DNA from 3 places in the Exiguobacterium oxidotolerans JCM 12280 genome. Region 2 is predicted to be linked to each of the others. Evidence: riboswitches for the same ligand, from Rfam matches in the RefSeq annotation. Region 2 holds a riboswitch; each other region holds the start of a gene.
What was found. A riboswitch is a leader RNA that binds a small molecule or an ion and turns the genes downstream of it on or off. The one in region 2 is predicted to bind S-adenosylmethionine.
Positions count from the first base shown of each region.

Region 1 (2,268 bases), 250 kb from region 2:
CCTTGTGGTCCACCGATGACGAAGCGACCTGTCGGGTTAATGAAGAACTTTGTTTCCGCATCGATGTATTCTGATGGAATCACAGGTACGATGACATGCTCTTTCAGGTCTGCTTGGATTTGCTCAAGCGTCACTTCTTCTGCATGTTGTGTTGAGATGACGATTGTATCGACACGAACCGGTTCGTTATTCTCATTGTATTCTACAGTTACTTGCGTCTTACCATCCGGACGGAGGTAGTCAAGTTGTCCAGTTTTACGGACTTCTGCGAGACGACGAGCAAGTTTGTGTGAAAGTGAAATCGGAAGTGGCATCAATTCAGGCGTTTCTTTCGTTGCATAACCGAACATGAGACCTTGGTCCCCTGCACCGATTGCATCGATTTCTTCATCTGACATGCTACCTTCGCGTGCTTCAAGCGCTTGGTCAACACCGAGAGCGATATCTGCTGATTGCTCATCGATTGAAGTCAATACAGCACAAGTGTCTGCATCGAAACCATATTTAGCGCGTGTATAGCCAATCTCACGAATTGTTTCGCGAACGACTTTCGGGATATCGACATAAGTCGATGTCGTGATTTCACCTGCGACGAGGACGAGTCCTGTCGTGACAGATGTTTCAGCAGCGACACGAGCATTCGGATCGGCTGCGAGGATTGCATCTAAGATAGAATCTGAGATTTGGTCACAGATTTTATCCGGGTGACCTTCAGTAACTGACTCCGACGTAAATAGCCGGCGATTAAGGTTTGTCATGTTTGACCCTCCCAAAAAAGAATTTGACGGTGTACTCATTTCCCCTAGTTGAGTGGGACGGTAAAATGAAAAAAACCTCTCCATGTCCAAAAAATGGTCAGGGAAAGGTTGTGCGTTCTTCCTTTACCCTCTTATCGTTCGAAGTGTTTACTTCGCTTCAGGAGAGCACCTTTTCCTTCATTAATAGAATTCTTAATGTAGGACGGTTGCCGGGTTTCTTCGGGCCTTGTTCCCTCCACCTGCTCAGAATAAGAGTATCCGTTACGAATTACATGATATAAAGTTGTGACCACTCTGTCAAGCTACGTTTTAATTTCTAGTCGAAACTTTTCGGAAGAGATGTTAAACTGTTAATGCTGAAAGCGTTTCCAGAAAAATAGAAATCAGCGCTAAAAAAGGATTGCTCATCCTTTAGTATGTCATATATAATAAATGTGTCATACTAAATGCCAGAGCTAAACCAACGTAGGGGAAAGGTGGGGTCAGGATGCCGATGACGGTCCTGAATATCGAAGAGCTACTCAAGAAGGAGCATGTGTTCAAACAACTATCTGTTGCTGAGCTAGTCGAACATGCAATTCATAACGAAGAAGGGGTTCTTGCTGAAAATGGCGCTCTGTCTGTAGAAACGGGGAAATTTACAGGTCGTTCACCTAAAGACAAGTTCATTGTTCGCGATCAGTCATGCGAGTCACATATCGATTGGGGTCATGTCAATCAACCGATGGAAGCAGACAACTTCGAGCAACTGTTACAAAAAGTTCTTCGCTACATGAATGAAGCAGATCAGCTCTACTACACAGAAGCTGCTGCTGGTGCAGACACTCATTTTACCCTTCCGGTTCGGATCGTGACACAATATGCTTGGCATAATTTGTTTGCAAAACAACTGTTTTTGCGTGAATATCCGACAGAAGCTGCTTTTGAGCCTTTCACGGTTATTTATGCGCCTCACTTCAAAGCAGATCCGAAAGTCGATGGAACGAATTCCGAAACGTTCATCGCCATGTCATTCGAACATCGGATTGTCTTAATCGGTGGAACGGAATATGCGGGCGAAATCAAAAAATCGATTTTCTCTGTCATGAACTACCTTTTACCTCAACGAGACGTCTTATCGATGCATTGCTCGGCTAACGTCGGACATGAGGGTGACGTCGCCTTATTCTTCGGATTATCCGGTACTGGTAAGACCACACTGTCTGCTGACGACAGTCGTCAATTGATTGGTGACGATGAGCACGGGTGGTCCAACGACGGCGTCTTCAATATCGAAGGGGGCTGTTACGCAAAAACGGTCAACTTATCGCGCGAAAAAGAACCACAAATCTTTGATGCGATTCGTTTTGGCACTGTCCTCGAAAACGTCGTCCTCGATGATGCACGAATTCCTGACTATGATGATACGTCGAAAACGGAAAACACACGGGCTGCTTATCCGATTACAGCAATTGATAATATTGCAGTACCATCACGCGCCGGACATCCGAAAACGATTGTCTTTTTGACG
Region 1 covers NZ_JNIS01000001.1:812,640-814,907, forward strand. The annotation lists gene metK (methionine adenosyltransferase) at 1-758, opposite strand, end outside; SAM riboswitch class I at 887-1,013, opposite strand; gene pckA (phosphoenolpyruvate carboxykinase (ATP)) at 1,246-2,268, shown strand, end outside.
Region 1: it holds a riboswitch for S-adenosylmethionine, as region 2 does, so the genes downstream of both, metK (methionine adenosyltransferase) here and P403_RS0105425 (methionine ABC transporter ATP-binding protein) in region 2, are expected to answer to the same signal.

Region 2 (2,268 bases):
CAATCGTCGTCTTCGTGATGAGTTGCGTCAATGGAATCAAGGCAACGAGTAAGATGATGAATGGTAACGAGCGGACGATATTGATGGCAAAATCTAATGTGCTGCGAATGATGATGTTTTGGAAAAAGAGACCGCGGTCGGTAATGAATAATAAGATCCCGAGCGGAATCCCGATGATAATGGCGAATGTGAGTGAAATACCGACCATGAAGGCCGTCTCTCCGAGCGCTTTCGTTAAGTCAGGGAGCATTGTCGTAAACCGGTCAAGCGACATCTTGAATCACCTCGATTGCATGTAACTGTCCCTCGAGCCAGGTTAAGGCACGATTCACGTGCAGCGTCGGTCCCGTCAAACTGACGATTAAGACGCCAAACGCAACGTCCTGGATGTAGTCGACCTTCCCATGCAGGATGCTGACTGCGATATCGAATTGTTTGATGGCTTCAGATAAGGTACTCTCACCTGTTTTTTCACCCGTGAACTGAAGTCGAATGATTTTGCCGGGGGCCGCCCGTAAAATCCGTTCCGGTAACTCGATTTGAAGTGCCGTATCGACGTAATGTTTTGTGACCGGATGCTCGGCTTGACTAAATATAGCGTAAGTCGAAGCAACTTCGACGACTTCCCCGTGCGCCATGACGGCAACGCGGTGACAAATTTGTTTAACGACGTCGATTTCGTGGGTGATGAGGATGATCGTCAAACCGAGTCGGGCGTTTAAATCTTTCAGTAAATCGAGAATCTGGAGTGTCGTCACGGGATCGAGCGCTGATGTCGCTTCGTCACAGAGTAAGACGCTCGGATTGTTGGCGAGCGCTCGTGCGATGCCGACGCGTTGTTTTTGTCCACCACTGAGTTGGCTCGGATAGTTCGTCTCGAATCCTTCGAGTCCGACGAGTGCCGTCAATTCCTGGATCCGTTTCGGGAACTCCGCTCTCTTGACACCGGCTGCCTTTAAGGCGAACGCGATATTATCAGCAACGGTGCGGGACTGGATCAGTTGGAAATGTTGAAAGATCATGCCGACCCGGAGGCGGAGCTTCCGGAGAGATGTTTTCGAGACACGTGATAGGTTCGTTCCGTCTACGATGACCGTACCGCTCGTCGGTGTCTCAAGTCCGTTAATCAACCGTAAGAGTGTACTTTTTCCAGCCCCGGATTCACCGATGATGCCGAAGATTTCACCTTGTTCGATCGTTAAGTTGACATCGTTTAACGCAAAAATCGGTGTGCGGTCACGGACAAATTGTTTTGTGATCTGCGCGAACTCAATCATGATGTTTCCCTCCCTATACAAAAAAATCGCTTTTTTCCAGTTAGAGAGCAACCAGAAAAAAGCGACGAAGTGTAGAGTTTCGTAACTTATCTCTCAGAACAAAAGAAGTTCTGTAGGATGTGGCACCGTTCCATTACTGGTGGTTGCCGGACGTCGTTGGGCCTAATCCCTCGGTCGCTCTCGATAAGTAGCTATGCTGTTGGGATTTACTTTAACGGAAATGATTCCCATCTGTCAAACGTTTTTTCAGAATTATTCGGCAACGGCGGTTTGGAAGAGCTGTAGGGTCCCGATTCGTTTGACAGCCTCGACGAGCCGGTCGACATCGGCAATCAAACTGATCCGGACGTAACCTTCACCATACGTACCGAAGAAGTGACCCGGTGTCACGGCGACGTGCGCTTCGTCGAGCAGGTGATCGGTGAAGCTTTGGGACGTGAAGCCGGACGGGACCGGCAGCCAGACGAAAAACGAACCACCCGGAACCGGTCCTGCCCAGCCGATTTCGTTTAATGCACCGAACAACGCATCACGTCGCGTCTCATACAAGGCGCTCAGTTCACGGACACATGTCTGATCGCTTGAAAGTGCGACCGTCGCTGCATGCTGGATCGGTGTGAAGGCACTGACGTAAAGGTGTTCCTGGTATGTTTCGATGCTCGCGATGACGGACGGATTACCGATTGCAAAGGCAATCCGGAAGCCGGACATGTTGAACCGTTTAGAGAGTGAAAATAACTCAATCCCGACATTCTTAGCGCCTTCCGTTTGGAGGAAACTCCGCGTCGGACCATCGAAACTGATCCCGCCGTACGCTAAGTCATGGACGACGCAAATGTCATGTGCATCAGCGAACGCGACCGTCTGTTCAAAGGCTTCCGCTGTCGCTGTCGCACCGGTCGGATTGCTTGGGTAGTTGAGGAACAACATCCGGGCTCGTTCGACGTCAAGCGAATCGAGTAAGTTATAGTCAGGCAAAAAGCTATTTTCA
Region 2 covers NZ_JNIS01000001.1:1,060,838-1,063,105, reverse strand. The annotation lists gene P403_RS0105430 (methionine ABC transporter permease) at 1-274, opposite strand, end outside; gene P403_RS0105425 (methionine ABC transporter ATP-binding protein) at 264-1,277, opposite strand; SAM riboswitch class I at 1,361-1,467, opposite strand; gene P403_RS0105420 (aminotransferase class I/II-fold pyridoxal phosphate-dependent enzyme) at 1,530-2,268, opposite strand, start outside.

Region 3 (2,268 bases), 410 kb from region 2:
ACGCCCTCTGGTGGTGTTTCATCAAGTGGAACGATGCCTTCGTTGAGGTGCCACTGTTCATACGGTAAGTTGAGTTCCTCGAGTCGCTTGATTAAATGATCCGTCCATTCCTGATTTTCGTGTAAAATATGAATTTTCGTCATTTTAGTTGACCTACCTTTCGTTTCGCTTCGACACGTGGCATGACCTCGCGGGCAAAGCGTTCCATTTCTTCGAGTTGGGGAGAAAATTGAAGCAAGAGCAATGTCACGCCGACCGCTTCAAATTCAAGAATCCGTTCTGCGATTTGATCCGGCGTCCCAATCAGGTTCGGACGCAAGCCACGGTTTGAGACGGAATAGTCATTTCGTTTGACCTGTTGTTCGAGTTGCGATTTACTGACGAAGTCGTCATACCCGGCGTATCCGGCACCGTCTTCTTTCACGTCCGTAATCCGGCGCCATTCTTCGAGCGCTGCTGCTTCCGTCTCGCGACAGATGATATAAGCCGCCAGTCCGAAACTCGCAAGCGGCTGCTTCCCGGTCGCCGCGCGGCGGGTTTTCATATCCGTAATCTTCGTCGCGACTTCATCGACTGTTCCTCCGTGCATGACATAGGCATCACAGTGATTGACGATTGTCTGTTTCCCCGTCTCGCTCTCACCACCGGCGTACAGCTTGATACCGGGACGCTGAACGGGTTTCGGGTGAAGCTCTGCCCGTTCCAGCTGATAGTAGTCCCCGTCAAAACTGTAGGGTGATGCGTCCGCCCATAATCCTTTCATGACCGTCACGAATTCTTCCGTTCGGGCATACCGTTCGTCATGGGCTGTAAAAATCCCATTGTACTGACGGGCTTCTTCCTCCCACCAGGCCGAAACGACGTTGAGCGTGAACCGTCCATTACTCAATTGATCAATGTTTGCCGCCATCTTTGCTGTTGTTGCCGGATTATGAAAACCGGGTCGGACGGCTGTCATGATTTCCAACCGTTCCGTTGTTGCCGCGATGGCTGCTGCTGTCGTCCACGCCTCAAGACTCGGTTCGGCTATTCCTTTGATGTCGTTTAAATTCAATTCTGCAATCAATGTCGTCGAAAAGCCAATCCGTTCTGCCGTCTGTGCGACGTGTTTCGCATAATCGAATGTCGCCGGCATTTGTTCATCCTCGACGTTCCGTAACCAACCTCCGAAGATTGGTAGCCAAAATCCGTATTCCATCCCCCGTGCCCCCTTTTTGCATAAAAAATCGCTCTTTTCGTTTAGAAAAGAGCGACGAATGTCTACTGTCGGCTCTTATCTTCAAAGGAATGAATTCCTTTTGGAAGTAGCACCTTCCGCTCATGCGGGGTTGCTGAAGTGTCGTCGGGCCAGTCCCTCGACTTCTCGTGATAAGAATGATTGAAGTTAGCGTACATCTTTTAGCGGAGTAAAGCAACCTTTAAACCTTCTTTTCCTATCGGAATTAAAAAAACATTTGGAAAATCACTCTGTTTCTTGATACTTCTTTGTCTAGAATCTAAAAACAGGGATTGCACATCGGTTTAAGATGGCAATCCCTGCTTTATATGGTGCTGTTCAAAATCAATTCATTCTGGTGATACGAACGGTGGGTCATTGTGATTTGCATCCATCATGGCTGTCCGGTGACCAGTCGTCGAAACTTCTTCCCCACGCACGCGATCGTAGAACTTCGCGATTGTGACGCTGAAGTACGGGCCAATCCAGAGGAAACCGATTCCGAGCGTAATGATTCCGAGCAAGAACCAGCCGATGAACGAAAGGACAAGGAAAAATGCCTCTTTTTTATGGCCATCCATCATTTGGCGTGAACGTGTAATCGCATCGAGAATGCCGATTGACGGTTCGTCGCGCAAAATGTAGTACGTCAGCATGTACGAAAATGACTTGATGATTCCCGGAATGATGAACAGCAAGAACCAGAGCCCTAAGAAAATCGTCTGAACGATCGCAAGACCAACGGCTTTCAGAAACATTTTGTACGGCTCAAACAAGTCGGCGATTTTCGTCTCTTCGTCCCGGGCGACAGATAGTGCAAGCCATGACCAACCAATCGCAATTGGGAGCGTGACAATCGACAAGAGTAAGCCAATCAAGTCGATGAACTCGAAATCGTTACCTGATGATGCGGCTCCATTTGGAACACCTTGAATGATCAGAAACAATAGCATCATTAATGCCATGAATCCCCAGCGTCCCTGCAACGACTCGCGCGCTGCTAATTTTAATTGTTTTGACATCGAAAGATCCTCCTCAAAAATAAGTTCTAC
Region 3 covers NZ_JNIS01000001.1:1,473,844-1,476,111, forward strand. The annotation lists gene P403_RS0107490 (ATP-grasp domain-containing protein) at 1-143, opposite strand, end outside; gene P403_RS0107495 (LLM class flavin-dependent oxidoreductase) at 140-1,198, opposite strand; SAM riboswitch class I at 1,271-1,375, opposite strand; gene P403_RS0107500 (DUF975 family protein) at 1,567-2,238, opposite strand.
Region 3: it holds a riboswitch for S-adenosylmethionine, as region 2 does, so the genes downstream of both, P403_RS0107495 (LLM class flavin-dependent oxidoreductase) here and P403_RS0105425 (methionine ABC transporter ATP-binding protein) in region 2, are expected to answer to the same signal.